4 regions of the Tardiphaga sp. 42S5 genome follow, and region 1 is predicted to be linked to each of the others. Evidence: riboswitches for the same ligand, from Rfam matches in the RefSeq annotation. Region 1 holds a riboswitch; each other region holds the start of a gene.

The links. Region 1 has a riboswitch for cobalamin ahead of SFY93_RS25670 (TonB-dependent receptor plug domain-containing protein). Riboswitches for the same ligand answer to the same signal wherever they lie in the genome.
Region 2: another riboswitch for cobalamin. It lies ahead of SFY93_RS04855 (TonB-dependent receptor); the one in region 1 lies ahead of SFY93_RS25670 (TonB-dependent receptor plug domain-containing protein).
Region 3: another riboswitch for cobalamin. It lies ahead of SFY93_RS09825 (ribonucleoside-diphosphate reductase subunit alpha); the one in region 1 lies ahead of SFY93_RS25670 (TonB-dependent receptor plug domain-containing protein).
Region 4: another riboswitch for cobalamin. It lies ahead of metE (5-methyltetrahydropteroyltriglutamate--homocysteine S-methyltransferase); the one in region 1 lies ahead of SFY93_RS25670 (TonB-dependent receptor plug domain-containing protein).

Annotation. Positions count from the first base shown of each region.
Region 1 is NZ_CP139027.1:5,502,050-5,505,906, forward strand. It holds gene SFY93_RS25660 (O-acetylhomoserine aminocarboxypropyltransferase) at 1-740, shown strand, start outside; gene SFY93_RS25665 (alpha/beta fold hydrolase) at 744-1,532, shown strand; cobalamin riboswitch at 1,579-1,782, shown strand; gene SFY93_RS25670 (TonB-dependent receptor plug domain-containing protein) at 1,815-3,770, shown strand; gene SFY93_RS25675 (FecCD family ABC transporter permease) at 3,764-3,857, shown strand, end outside.
Region 2 is NZ_CP139027.1:1,018,808-1,022,664, reverse strand. It holds gene SFY93_RS04860 (alkaline phosphatase D family protein) at 35-1,588, opposite strand; cobalamin riboswitch at 1,732-1,921, shown strand; gene SFY93_RS04855 (TonB-dependent receptor) at 2,028-3,857, shown strand, end outside.
Region 3 is NZ_CP139027.1:2,112,877-2,116,733, reverse strand. It holds gene SFY93_RS09825 (ribonucleoside-diphosphate reductase subunit alpha) at 1-2,619, opposite strand, end outside; cobalamin riboswitch at 2,739-2,953, opposite strand; gene SFY93_RS09820 (hypothetical protein) at 3,143-3,328, shown strand; gene SFY93_RS09815 (GlxA family transcriptional regulator) at 3,334-3,857, opposite strand, start outside.
Region 4 is NZ_CP139027.1:3,862,069-3,865,925, reverse strand. It holds gene metE (5-methyltetrahydropteroyltriglutamate--homocysteine S-methyltransferase) at 1-1,145, opposite strand, end outside; cobalamin riboswitch at 1,250-1,461, opposite strand; gene SFY93_RS17890 (peptidoglycan DD-metalloendopeptidase family protein) at 1,630-3,033, opposite strand; gene SFY93_RS17885 (protein-L-isoaspartate(D-aspartate) O-methyltransferase) at 3,141-3,791, opposite strand.

The DNA of each region.
Region 1 (3,857 bases):
ATACTTTCGCGACGCCGTTCCTGTCGCGGCCGATCGAGCTCGGCGCGGACATCGTGATGAACTCCGCCACCAAATGGATCGGCGGCCACGGCATCGCTATCGGCGGCGTCATCGTCGATGGCGGCCGCTTCGACTGGCACGCCTCCGGCAAATTTCCGCAGCTGACCGAACCCTATGCCGGCTATCACGGCATCGTCTTCGACGAACAGTTCGGCACTGCCGCCTTCATCATGCGCGCCCGCACCGAAGGCCTGCGCGATTTCGGCGCCTGCCTCTCGCCGACCAATGCGTTCCAGCTGCTGCAAGGCGTCGAGACGCTGGGCATTCGCATGGAGCGCCATATGGCCAATACGCATGCGGTGCTGGCGGCGCTCACGGCCAACAAGGCGGTCGACTGGGTGCTGCATCCGTCGCTGGAGAACCATCCGGATTACGAACTCGCGAAACGCCTGCTGCCGCGCGGCGCCGGCTCCATCGTCTCCTTTGGTATCAAGGGTGGCCGCACTGCCGGTCGCAAATTCATCGAGGCGCTGAAGCTGACCAGCCATCTCGCCAATGTGGGCGACGCCAAGACGCTGGTCATTCATCCCGGAAGCACCACGCATCAGCAGATGGACGCCGAGCAACTCAAGGCCGCCGGCATCGGCGAGGAGCTGATCCGCCTCTCCGTCGGCATCGAAGCCGCCGATGACATCATCGATGACCTCGCGCAGGCGCTGCGCATCTCGCAGAAGGGCTGAGCGATGCAACTCACCGTCAACGGTCACGAGACCTATATCGCCAATGGCGGCCGCACGTTCGATCCCTCCCTGCCCGTAGTCGTAATGATCCACGGCGCTGGCTTCGATCATTCGACCTGGGCGCTGCATACGCGCTGGTTCGCACATCACGGCTTCGCCGTGCTGGCGCCGGATCTGCCCGGCCATGGTCGCTCGCAAGGCGACGCGCTCGCGACCATCGCCGATCTCGTCGACTGGACCGCCGCCCTGATCGACGCATCGGGCGCAAGGACGGCGCGGCTGATCGGTCATTCCATGGGCTCGCTGATCGCACTGGAAACCGCAGCGCGGCATCCCGGAAAAATCACGCGCCTCGATCTGATGGGCACGGCAGGAACGATGACTGTCGGCCCGGATCTGTTGAAGGATGCCGAAGCCAATCAGCATTCCGCCATCGACATGGTGTCGATCTGGGGGCTCGGCTTTCGCGCCGAACTCGGCGGCAGTCTCGCACCGGGGTTGTGGATGCATAGCGGCGCGCAGCGCGTGCTCGAAGCCACAAAGCCGGGCGTGCTGTTCGCCGATCTCAACGCCTGCAATACATACCAGAATGCGCTGACTGCTGCGGCCCAGCTCGACATCCCGGTCACGCTCATCCTCGGCGAGCGGGACATGATGACTCCCGCCAAGGCCGGCAAGACCCTGGCCGCCGCATTGAAAAACGCCCGCACGGTGATTCTGCCGGGTACGGGCCACATGATGATGATCGAACGTCCCGACGACGTGCTCGCCGCGCTACAGCACGAGCAATAGAGTCTAGAAGTCTTCGATGACTGTTGCACCGCGCGGCGCGCTGTGCTTCCTGTCCGGTGTTATCGGTGCCTCCGCAAGGAGGTGAAACGGGAATGCGGTGCGGGGAAATATCCCCTATGCCGCGGCTGCCCCCGCAACTGTAAGCGGCCATTCCGGGTCCACAAAGCCACTGAATTTGCATCGCAGATTCGGGAAGGCGGACCGGGAGACCACCGCGAGCCAGGAGACCGGCCGGTAACGAGTTTCACACTCGTTCGACGGTGGGTCGACGGAAGGGGTTAAATGTCTATCCGGAATTTGGCCGCAGGCACTGCGGCCGTTGTTGTTCTGTCTTGCTCTCACAGTGCTGCGCATGCGCAGTCCAGTGCCGAGCAACTCTCCGAAATCGTGGTGACGGCGGACAGAGCGCCCGAACAACTCAATCGCACGGGCAGTTCGATCAGCGTCGTCTCAGGCGAGACCATTGCGACCAGCAATCCCGGCTCGCTGGTCGATGCGCTGCGCACCGTGCCTGGTCTCGACATCAGTGAAAACGGTGGCCCCGGCGGCACCGCGAATGTGCGCCTGCGCGGCGGCAATACCGGCCAGACGCTGGTGATGATCGACGGCATCCGCGTCAACGATCCCACGGCTGCATCGGGCGACTTCGAATTCGCCATGTTCACGCCCTCGGCCATCGAGCGCATCGAAGTCCTGAAGGGGCCGCAGAGCGCGCTCTATGGCTCAGACGCCATGAGTGGCGTGGTCAACATCATCACCAAGAAGGGTTCCGGTCCTGCGCAGGTCAATGTACGCACGGAAGCCGGCAGCTATGGCACTGTCGTCACGCAGGGATCGCTGACCGGCTCCAACGGCCCGTGGTCCTATGCCTTCACCGGCGGCGGTCAGCACAGCAACGGCTTCTCGCGTTACGGCTATCGCATCCCTGCCCTCGAAGCACGTTTTCCGAATCTCGAAAACGACAGCTTCGATCGCGTCGGCGGCTCTGCGCGCATCGGCTACGATGCAGGCGAAGGCATCCGGCTTGAGTCAGGCATCGTCCATTCGTTCACGCGCTCGGCCTATGACGCGGCAACCGGAACGCTCCCGGATACGCCATCGGCGGCGACGCGCCTGCTACAGACCGTCTATGGCCGCGTCGGCATCGATTCCTTCGGCGGCATTCTGACTCACAATGTCACCGTGTCGAATACGCACACCGAGCGGATGTTTGACGACGTCAGCTATCGCACCAACAGGTTGCCAGCAAACACCACCGAGAAAATCTCCGATTATGTCGGCAACAGTCTCGGCGCCGAATATCAGGCAACCCTGAAGCTCGGCGCATTCGGTTCCCTCGTATATGGTGCCAAGACACAGACCGAGACCGCGCAGACCTACAGCACGAATATCTCGCCTGTTGCCGGCCCATTGACGCCGCTGCTAGCCAAACAGCAGGACACCAACTCGATCTTCGCTTTGTGGTCTGTGCCGATCGGCGAACGGCTCAACGTCACGCTCGGCGGCCGGGTGGATGACGTCGTCGACGTTGCCCGTTTCGAGACATGGCGCGCTACGGCTGCCTACAACATTACAGAAACCGGCACCAAGTTCCGTGCCAGCGCCGGCACCGGCGCAAAAGCGCCGACGCTGTTTCAGCTTTACGACACGACCTATGGCAGCAGAAACCTCACGCCGGAAACCAACTTCGGCTATGACGCCGGTATCGACCAGAGCCTATTCAACGGCCGCGTCGTACTGTCGGTCACAGGCTTTTCCACCGATTACAGCAATCTGATCAACTTTGTCTCCGATGCGTCCCGTCCGCTCGGCTATTACGTCAACGTCGCGCGCGCCGAAACCAGTGGTCTCGAAGTCGGCGGCAATGTCGATGTCATTCCGGGCTGGGTGAAATTCAACGTAGCCTACACCTATCTGCACGCCCAAGATCTCGGCACCGACACCGTGCTGGCACGGCGGCCGAAGAACTTCGCCCGCTTTGCACTCACGATCACGCCGACTGACAAGTGGATGATCGAGCCGCGCGTTACCACGGTGTCGAAGCGCTTCAGCAGTGCCAATCAAGTCGGTCAGGTGGATGCCTATACCCGCGTCGATCTCTATACCGAGTACAAGATCGATGCGAACTGGAAGGTTTTCGCCCGCGGTGAGAACATCCTGAATGAGCATTACCAGGAAGTGCTGAACTTCGGCACCACGGGACCTGCGGTTTACGCAGGCTTCAACGCCACATGGTGAGCATAGCGCCAGCAGCACGACGCCGGACGATTGCGACCATAGCGCTCGTCGGTCTTGTCACGCTGCTGGCCCTCGGCTCGCTCGGCA
Region 2 (3,857 bases), 1.9 Mb from region 1:
AATCGCCGAAAAACAATGCGAATCTGCCAAATGGTTAGCCCAATTTCGGGTCCAGAACCGTGGCCCAAAGGGCCATATCGGCCCGATCCCGCAAGGTAACGGTCATTTGGCCGCTTTGGCCGTCGATTTTGACGTGACCGAAGAACTGCATGCCGGCCGACGGGGGCAAATTCTGCTTATCGGGCCCCGGCGCTTTCACGAAACGGACCTCGGGGCCGAAGGTATTGTCGAGCGCCGCCGGGCCGAAGGTTCCGGCGTGGAACGGCCCGGAGACGAACTCCCAGAACGGCTCGAAATCCTGAAACTGGGCCTTCTCCGGATTGTAGTAATGCGCCGCCGTGTAATGCACGTCGGCGGTCAGCCAGACCGTGTTGCGGATACCGGCCGATTTGATGAAGCGCAGGATGTCGGCGATTTCCAGCTCGCGGCCTCGCACTGGCCCGTCGCCCTGCGCGATGGCCTCAGACCCGGTTTTGTCGACAGCGTTGTCATAGACGACGAGGCCGATCGGCATGTCGGAGGCGATGACCTTCCAGGTCGCCTTCGAGGCCATCAGGGCGCGCTTCAGCCAAGCCATCTGCTCCGGGCCGATGAAATACGCATCGGGACCATAGCTCTCCTGCAGATTCGGGCCGTTGGGCCCGCGATAGCTGCGCTCGTCCAGCAGGAAAACATCGAGATGCGGGCCGTAATTCAGAGTACGATAGACGCGGCCAGGCTCGTTCGGATTGACCGAGATCGGATACATCTCGTGAAAGGCACGGGCGCCGCGCGCAGCCAGCAGCGTGATGTCGCGCTCCTTGTAAGACGACGGCAACTGCTTCGAGAGCGACCAGTTGTTGGTGACCTCGTGATCGTCCCACTGGCCGAAGATCGACACCTGCGCATTGAAGGCGCGAACGTTGTCGTCCAGCAGATTGTATTTGTGCGCAGCGCGGAATTCGTCGAGCGTCTCGGCGACCTTCGCCTTTTCCGGCACCGTGATGGTGTTCTTCCAGATCGTGCCGTCCGGCAATTTTGCTTCGGGCAGGATCGGCCCGTCGGCGTAAATCGTGTCGCCGGAGTGGATCAGGAAATCCGGATTATGCTTGCGCATGGTGGCGAAGGTGACCATTCCGCCGTCATCGGCATTGATGCCCCAGCCCTGCCCGGCGACATCGCCGCCCCAAACAAAGGACACATCACGGCGATCCGCCGGCGCGGTGCGAAAGCGACCGATCACCGGCTCGCCGACGATTGCGGTATGCGACAAATCACGGAATTTGACGCGGTAGAAGATATCCTGCCCGGCCGGCAGATTATCGAGCAGCAGCTTCGCCGTGAAATCGCTCTCGGGCAGCGCTGCAATCGGCGGCAAGGCGCGCGCATTGCTGAAGGATTCGGTGGTGGCGACTTCCACCATCATCTGCGCCGGACGATCGGCGCGCGACCAGATCATGCCGCTGCTCGTCCCGACATCGCCGGACTGAATGCCATGTGACACCACCGGGCGATCGGCGGCGCGGCTGAGATAGGGCATCGCAAGGAAGCTTGCGCCTGCTGCGGCTGAGTGCGCGAGGAAGCGACGACGGGATAAACGTAGTGCCATGGCGAACTCCTGATCCTGGCTCTGGCACCAGTGGCTCTAGGCAGATCGCTTGACGCTGCGATGACAGGTGATGCGCAATATCAACACCCGCCAAAGCAAGCTGCGAATGACTGGCAGCTTGATTGACACATTTGGAAATTTCACCTTAACGTGAACGTGACGGTTCCCTTCGGGGATCAAAAGGGAATGCGGTGAGGGGATCCCCGATTCCGCGGCTGCCCCCGCAACTGTAAGCGGCGAGCCTGCGCCAAGAGCCACTGGGTGTTTACCTGGGAAGGCGGCGACAGGCACTGACCCGCGAGCCAGGAGACCTGCCGCCAGTCGTGGTCACACGCGAGCACATTGGGCGGGGTGTCCTGGTGGAAGTCACACTGCCTGTTTGAAAGCGGCGGGGCGACTTGGTTTGCGGTGACGTGCCACGTAACCGCGAGTCCTGTTCATGACCTCCGTCTCCCATGCATCGAAGCAATGCAAAGCTCTTCTTTCCTCTGTCGCACTGTCCTGCTTCCTTGTGCCCGCCGAGGGCTCGCTGCGACCTGCGCAATCGCACCACGTACTCGACCCAGTGGTGGTGCAGCCGACGGTGACGCCAACGCGCGCGCGCCGCGCCACATCAGGCAAGGCCACGCGCGCCGCGCGCTTGCGTCAGCAGCGCAATGTCACCGCCAATACGGGCGCGCCGGTTGCCACGCTGACAGGCCCTGTCTTCGCAACGCCGACGCTCAACCTCACAGGCACGACATCCACCGGCAGCCGCCTCGGCCTCACGCGCCTGCAGACGCCGGCCAGCGTCGAAGTGATCTCGGCAGAAACCATGGCCGAACGCGGCCAGCAGAACCTGATTGACGCCGTGACACAGAACGCCACCGGCTTCACCGCAAGCCCGGCGCCGGGCAATGGCAGCATCGCCTTCAACACCCGCGGCTTCACCGGCAACGGCACCGTGATGACTCTGTATGACGGCACACGGCTCTATGTCGGCTCGGGCACGCTGACCTTCCCCTATGATACCTGGTCAGCTGAGCGCGTTGAGGTGCTACGCGGCCCGGCATCGGTGATGTATGGCGAAGGTGCCGTCGGCGGCGCCATCAACGTCATCTCGAAACTGCCGCTTTGGGTGCCGCGCAATCAGGCCGAAATCTCGCTCGACAGCAACATGACCCGGCGCATTGCAGTGGATAGCGGTGGACCGATCAACAAGGATGTCGCCTATCGCATCACCGCGACCGGCAACATGTCGGACGGCTGGGTCGATCGTGACAACACCTCCAATGTCGAAGTGCATGCCGCCGTCCAGATCAAGCAGACCGAAGACATCACCTGGACGATCTCCACGGATTACGGCGATCGCAGCCCGTCGCGCTATTTCGGCACACCGCTGATCAACGGCAAGCTCGATGAATCCCTGCGCTTCAGGAACTACAATGTCGGCGACAGCAGCATCCGCTATCAGGACAGCTGGAACCAGGTAAAGACCGAGTGGCAGGTGACAGACAGCATTACGCTGCGCAACACCCTGTACTACCTGAACAGCCAGCGGCACTGGAAAGACGTCGAGACCTACAACTTCAGCGCCGCAACGGGCCGCATCAATCGCAGCGACTATATCGAGATCTTCCACGACCAGCAGCAGATCGGCGACCGCTTCGACGCGACGTTCCGCGGCCATATCTTTGGCATGACTAACGAATTCGTCGCCGGCTTCGACGTCAACCAGATCGACTTCAAACACACCAACAACTCGCCCTATGGCGGCACGTCGTCGGTGTCGCTCACTGATTTTTTCCCTGGCTCCTTCGCTGCGACAACGACCCAGACGGTTCCAGGCTTCAGCACCACGACCAACCAGTATGGCCTATTCGCCGAGAACCGTCTGTCGATCACGGAACAACTCTCTCTGATCGGTGGCATCCGGCAGGACGAGCCGACCATCAATCGCACCGACTACGTCACCCCCGGTAACAGTTTCGAGAAATCCTTCTCGGCGACGAGCTGGCGCGCCGGAGCGGTCTATACGCCCATCAAGGACCTGGCCTTCTACGGCCAATACTCTACAGCCGTAGATCCGGTTGGCGGCCTAGTCTCGCTGGCAGCAACAAACAAGAACTTCGAACTAGCGACAGGCAAGCAGGTCGAGATCGGCGTCAAACAATCGTTCTGGGGTGGCCGCGGCGAGTGGACCTTAGCCGGCTATCAGATCGTCAAAAACAACCTGTTGGCGCGCGATCCGAACTTGCCGTCAATGGTCGTTCAGGTCGGTCAGCAGTCG
Region 3 (3,857 bases), 3.0 Mb from region 1:
TTTCTGCCGGCGCGAGGCCGCCTCGATCAGCCACGCGCTGTCGATTTCGAACGAGGTCGCATACAGCGCCTTGAGATCGTCGGGCACGCGATCGATCGATCCGACGCTGCCGTCGAAATATTTGAGGTCGGAGACCATCACCTCGTCCCACAACCCGCGCTTCTTCAGATCGCGCACGAGGAAAGCATTCACCACTGTGAAATCGCCTGACATGTTCGATTTGACATACAGGTTCTGATAGGCCGGCTCGATCGACTGCGCGACGCCGCAGATATTGGAGATCGTCGCTGTCGGCGCGATCGCCATCACGTTGGAATTACGCATACCGGTGGACTTCACACGGTCACGCAGGCCGTTCCAGTCGAGCGTGGTCGAGCGATCCATCTGCACGCCACCGCGGGCTTCCGCGAGTATCTCGATGGAGTCGATCGACAGGATGCCGCGGCTCCACAGCGATCCATCGAAGGACGGATAACGGCCGCGCTCGGCGGCGAGATCTACCGATGCGGAGATCGAATGGAAGGCAATCGCTTCCATGCTGGTGTCGGCAAACGCCACGGCCGCATCCGACGCCATCGCGATACCCTGCACCTGCAGTGCATCCTGAAAGCCCATCAGACCGAGACCGACCGGGCGATGCTTGAGGTTGGAACGCCGCGCTTCCGGGATGGTATAGAAGTTGATGTCGATGACATTGTCGAGCATCCGCATCGCCGTGGTCACGGTGCGCTTCAGCTGCGCGTGATCGAGACCGTCCTTGCCGATATGATTGAGCAGGTTGACAGAGCCGAGATTGCAGACCGCGACCTCATCATCGGACGTATTCAGCGTGATCTCCGTGCAGAGATTCGATGAATGGATCACGCCAGCATGCTGCTGCGGCGAGCGCAGATTGCAGGGATCCTTGAAGGTGATCCAGGGATGGCCGGTCTCGAACACCATGGTCAGCATGCGGCGCCACAAGTCAGTTGCGCGCACCTTCTTGAACACGCGGATCTCGCCGCGCGCAGCTTTTTCCTCATAGGCTGCGTAGCGCTCGGCAAACGGCTTGCCATAGAGATCGTGCAGTTCCGGCGTCTCGTCCGGCGAGAACAGCGTCCATTCGCCATCAAGCTCGACGCGCTGCATGAAAAGATCCGGCACCCAGTTGGCGGTGTTCATATCGTGCGTGCGGCGGCGGTCGTCGCCGGTGTTCTTGCGGAGATCGAGGAATTCTTCGATGTCGATGTGCCAGGTCTCGAGATAGGCGCAGACCGCGCCCTTGCGCTTGCCGCCCTGGTTGACGGCGATGGCCGTATCGTTGGCGACCTTGAGGAATGGCACCACGCCCTGGCTCTCGCCATTGGTACCCTTGATATGCGCGCCGAGACCGCGCACGCGCGTCCAGTCATTGCCGAGACCGCCGGAATATTTCGCCAGCAGTGCGTTGTCCTTCACCGACTTAAAGATGCCGTCGAGATCGTCGGCCACCGTCGTGAGGAAGCAGGACGACAGCTGCGGCCGCTGCGTACCCGAATTGAACAGCGTCGGCGTCGAGGCCATGAAGTCGAACGACGACAGCAGATTGTAGAATTCGATGGCGCGGGCTTCGCGGTCGATCTCGCGCAGCGCGAGGCCCATGGCAACGCGCATGAAGAAGGCCTGGGGCAGTTCGATGCGATTGCCCTGCACATGCAGGAAGTAGCGATCATAGAGCGTCTGCAATCCCAGGAACTGGAACTGAAGGTCCCCTTCCGGCTTCAGCGCGGCAGCGATTCGCTTCAGGTCGAAGCGCGCGAGTTCGGGATCGAGCAGCTCGGCCGCAATGCCGGTCTTGATATAGGCGCCGAAATATTCGGCGTAGCGCGTGGTCATGTCGGCCTGCGACGCGTGGGTCGGCGTGCCCCCTACAATGGACAGGACTTCGGTGCGCAGCTTGTCGAGCAGCAGGCGGGCGCTGACAAAGGTGTAGTTCGGCTCCTGCTCCACCAGCGTACGCGCGGCCATGATGCCGGCCAGTGCCAGCTCATCCAGCGTAATGCCGTCATAGAGATTGCGGCGGGTTTCCTCGAGCACCGGGGCGGCATCGACTCCGTCAAGGCCGGCGCAGGCCTCGTTGACGATCAGCGCGAGACGCGCCGAATCGAGAGGCGCGCGCGTGCCGTTGGCGAGCGTGACATGCAGCACCGGCGCGGTGGAAACCGGCGCGGGCTTGGCTGCCAGTTCCTCGGCGCGGGTGCGAGCGCGCTCCTCGCGGTACAGGACATAAGCGCGGGCCACCTTGTGGTGCTCGCTGCGCATCAGCGCCAGTTCGACCTGATCCTGGACGTCCTCGATATGGAAGGTGCGGCCTTCACCGACGCGGCGAGTCAGCGCCGCCACGACTTCGCCGGTCAGCTGTTCCACCGCCTCATGGACGCGGCGCGAGGCCGCTGCCGTGTGGCCCTCGACCGCGAGGAAAGCCTTGGTCATGGCCACGGAAATCTTGCCCGCATCGAACGGCGACACCGTGCCGTTGCGTCGGATGATCTGCATCGAGGGTTCGCGCGCAGGCGCAGCGAGCGTTTCCGGCGACAGTTGAATCAGCGGCGCATGAGCCGCATCGCGTCCGTTGGACAAAACAGAAGATGAAGTAGGCATCGGCAAGACCCCGTGTGATGCATCAAGCAATGGGGGCTGGGGCCGAAAGGACGCTGCAAAATACACGGCGGAGATCCGCCGGCATTGCCTGCAAGCGACCGCTGGGACACCCCGCCCATGGACGTTCTGGTGTCGCGGCAGGTCTCCTGGCTCGCAGGTCAATGTCTGTTTCAGCCTTCCCGATGCTTGCGCATCAGTGACTTCAATCGAAACAGACTCACTGCTTACAGTTGCGGGGGCAGCGCCGGAATATGACGAAAAACAACGTCTTTACCGGCTTCCCTCTTAGCCACCAAGTCTTGCGACAGGGCGGACCGTGACATCTACATTTGGTGTGACCCGCGGTGTAGTGTCAAGCGGGCATTGGAGCCGAACGCAACAAATTCGGTAGGGCTGTTGGTTCAGTGGACAACCGCTTGCGTGGCGGAAACCGCGGGGTCGTTGGCGGTTTCTGCACGATGCGATTCGTTGCCGCCGAGCACCGCGAAGCGCAGAACATCGTGATCAACCGATGGAGGATGCGATGCGCGACCTGATGACGACCACTGAAAGGATCAACTTCAACGATTTCGTGGAGCACGCAGGCGCGCTCACGGCGTTCGAGACGACGGAGCAGATCGCCCGGCGCCGCCTCGACGAGATGCTGAACGAAGCGCTGATGGACAGCTTTCCTGCGAGCGATCCGATTTCTTCGTTGCAACTCGCCTGAGCGGATCAGACCGCGCGAAAGCTGGCCCGATACTGGCTGGGCGTCAGACCCAGCCGTCGCACGAAGACCTGACGCATATGTTCGGCGGTGGTGAAACCGGATTCATAAGCCACCACCTTGAGTGGAAGATCGCTGCCTTCGAGACGGTTACGCGCCGTGTCGATCCTGGCGCCCTCGACAAAATCAGCCGGCGTCATCTTTGTTTCGTGCTTGAACACCCGCGCGAAGGTCCGCGCGCTCATGCCCGCCACATCGGCCAGTTCATCCACGCTGTGTGCGTCACGCAGATGGGCCATCACATGGGTATGGACTCGCGCGATCGGCGAGTCCGGCTCGGCCGGCGGTACCAGATACGGACTGAATTGCGACTGGCCACCCTGGCGCTGCGCCACCACAACCAGACGCTTGGCCACGGCCAGCGCAACATCCGCGCCATGATCCTCCTGGACCAGCGCGAGACCCAGATCGATGCCTGCGGTGACGCCGGCTGACGTCACCAGCGCACCGTCACGACTATAGATGCGATCGA
Region 4 (3,857 bases), 1.6 Mb from region 1:
AAAGCCAGCCAGCTTTTGACGTCCGGATCGAGATCAGTCTCAAGGCCTAGATCGATCGGCACATGTAGCAACGAACAGGACGGCGCGAGCTCAACGCGATCCCTCCCCAGGAGATCGACCATGGGTTCCAGACTATCGAGCAAGCTGGACAAATCGGACCGCCAGATATTGCGGCCATCGATCACGCCGAGCGAGAGGATCATGTCCTTCCGCGCCTTCGCAGCGACTTCATCGAACTGGTCCTGCGCGCGGACCAGATCGAGATGAAGCCCGGCGACGGGAAGCGACAGGGCCAGATCGAGGTTGTCGCCCAGCTCACCAAAATACGTGTTCAGCATGATCCTGAGTTGCGGAACCGCTTCGGCAAAAGCCGCATAAGTCTTTTGCAGCGCCTGCCGGGCCGGCACGTCGAGATCGAGCACCAGACATGGCTCATCCAGTTGCACCCACTCGGCGCCGCTATCGGCCAATTCCCCGAGCACCTCAACATAGACGGGCAGCAATCCATCGAGCAGCGTCACCGGATCGAATGACGCATCCGCGCTCTTGGCCAACTTCAGATAGGTCACAGGCCCGACTAGCACAGGTCGTGTCTGATAACCCAGCGATCTCGCCTCCTCGTACTCCTTGATCGGCTTGCGCGATGCGAGACTGAAGGTCTGATCCTGCGCCAGTTCAGGCACCATGAAGTGGTAGTTGGTATCAAACCACTTGGTCATCTCCTGTGCTGGTACGCCTTGCGACGTATCATGCGCATGAGAGCCGTGCGTACAGGCCTCGTCATGCGCGGCGCCTTGTGATCCACGTGCCATGGCAAAATAGGTCGCGAAGGAAACGTCTCCGCCCTTCCAGCCATAGACTTTGGGAATGGCGCCGACCATGACGCTGGTATCGAGCACCTGATCGTAGAATGAGAAGTCGTTCGACGGCATGACCGTGATCCCGAGCGACTTCTGACGTGCCCAGTTTGCGGCACGCAGCCCGACGCCGACGTCGATCAGCGCATTCTCATCGATTGCACCGGACCAATAGCTTTCCAGCGCCATCTTGAGTTCGCGCCGCGGACCGATCCGTGGCGTGCCCAATGTAGCAACAGGAAGTGAAGTAGCTGATTTTGAAGAAGTAGACTTTGACACAGTAGACATGGCTTAACCCCAATGATTGGGGGCAAAAGGCCAAAGTGACACGTCTGGATTCCACGACGGCAGTCGCGGAATCGCAACCGCACCACCGGGACACCCCGCCCGAGGACGTTTATGTTGTCGAGGCAGGTCTCCTGGCTCGCGGGTCAATGCTGCTGTCCGGCCTTCCCAAAACCTTTGCAGGTCTCAGTGACTTTAATGGACAGCGGCTCACCGCTTACAGTTGCGGGGGCAGCTCCGGCCTTGGCTTAACGCCTCACCGGCTTCCCTCTTAGCTTCGGGCAAACCTTCCCGAAGAACCACGACATCCTCACATATGGGCAACATCGCGCGGCAGTCAACCGAGCTTGCGTGCGCAAGCTGCCCACTCGCAGCAGCGCGTTGAAGATTCCGGAGCTGGAGTGGGCCGCAGCCCCGAGATCAAACGCAGCAAGCCCGGCACGAGGCCGGGCTTGCTTAAATGCGAACTACACTTCGTGGATTGCGCTTACGCCCCGTTGAGGAACTGCAGCGGATCGACCGGCGACGAGCCCTTGCGGATCTCGAAGTGAAGCTGCGGCGAAGTAACCTCACCGGACTGGCCGGACTTGCCGATCACCTGACCGCGCTTGATGGTCTCGCCACGCTTCACCATCAGCTCACTCGCATGGGCATATGCGGTGACGTAGCCGTTGGAGTGACGAACGAGGACCAGATTGCCGTAACCCTTCAGTTCGTTGCCGGAATAGGCAACGACGCCATCTTCGGCAGCCTTGATCGGCGTGCCTTCCGGCACGGCGACGTTGATGCCGTCGTTGGACTTGCCATTGGTCTTGGCGCCGTAGCCTGTGACCACGCGGCCGCGCACCGGCCAACGGAACGTCGGCAAAGCGCCGGTTGCGTCAGCGGCTTTAGTCGGCGATTCCGGCGCGATTTCTTCAGGCGTCGTCGTGGCACTTGCCAGGCGGGCCTTCTGTGCGGGTTCGGCAGACGCAACACGGGCCACGGCAGCGGACGTGACCGCGCCAGCCGGAGCGGCCGTCACGGCTGCGACGGGCGCAGCGAGCGGCGCGGCTACAGGAGCTGCGTTGGCCGTACGCGCACCGGGTACCGTGATCTTGGAGCCGAGCTTCAATTGGGCAGTCGGCGCCAGACCATTGGCGCGCGCGAGTTCGGCTACCGACACGTTGTTCCGGCGCGAGATGCTCATCAGCGTATCGCCGCGATTGACGAAATGCGTGGTCGATGTGCCGACGGCAGGTTTGCTCGGAGCAGCAGCAACGGCCGGAGTTGCCGCGGCGCCCTGACGCGGAATGATCAGCGACTGGCCGGGCGACAGCGCGCGCGGCCCCTTGTAGCCATTGGCCTGCAGGATCGCAGCCGACGAGACGTTGTAGCGTTTCGCCAGACCATCGAGCGTATCGCTGGTGCCGACGATGATCGAGGTGCCGCCATCACGGGCAAGGCCGTTGGTCGCTGCAACCGAGCGCGGTGCCGTGGAGCCGGTGGTTTCGATCGGCGCACGTGCGGGCGGCGGCGTATACATACCGTTGCCGCCCCCGCTGACGGGTGCAGCCGACGCAACCGGACGAGCTGTCGGATAGGACTGCGGCGCCGAGATCGGCGGTGGCAAAGCCTGGGATTGATACTGCGGCTGCGGATTATAGGCCGGGCGCTGATACTGCGGCAGCTCCTGGCGCTCGACCGGCGCGCGCGGTGCTCGCTGCGGCACCGAGCCGGTGGTTTCGCCCTGCCAGCCAAAGCCACGGGACTGACCTGAGTCAAAATTTGGATTCTGAGATAGCCGTGTCTGCATGTCGGCGCTGCAGCCGGCAAAACCGATAGACATCAGCGCCAGCACCGCGACCTGCGGAGCGCGGCGCGAGTAAAGCAACTCGACAACGCTGGACATTGGTTACTCACTCATACGCAACAAACAACTGAATTGAGTAAACACCGTCTCCGTTACCAAGCCTTTAACCTTGCGACCAACACGTGACAGCCGTTCACGAACTTTTTTCAGAGTTCGCGCGCAATGCCCGGAAGTGCAGGCACGAAACGTACATCCACGAGCTCCTTTCGCTCCAATCCATCCCCGGTTTTGCGGATCCGGACCAGGGTCTGGACGCCATTATGAGGACCAACCGGCGCAAGCAGAATACCCCCCTCCTCAAGCCGATCGGTCAGCGCCACCGGCACCTCCTCCACTGCGGCGGTCACGACGATCCGGTCAAACGATCCCAAATTGGCAGCCGGATTGAGGCCATCGCCGAGCATGACCTCGATATTGTGGAGGCCGAGTGCCTCCAACCGGGTCCGGGCGGCGTCGGCCAGCGTGCGATAGCGCTCGATGCTGAGCACGTCGCGGACGAGCTTTGACAGGATCGCGGCCTGGTAGCCCGATCCCGTGCCGACCTCGAGCACACGGTGACCAGCATTCAATTGCAGCTGTTCGGTCATATAGGCTACCACGAAGGGCTGGCTGATGGTCTGACCGCAGGCAATGGCCAAGGCCGTATCCCGCCAGGCATGGGCGCGATCGTTCGGCTCGACGAAGCGATCACGCGGAATATCCTCCATTGCGCGCAGCACCAGCCGATCGCTGATCCCACGGCGCCGCAGACCAAGCTGAAACGTCATCTGTTCGGGCGGCTGTCCGACGGTAATCATGGAAATGCCTCACGCAGCACAGGTTAGAAGCACTCTCGATCTAGCAAAGATAGATTGATGTATTTC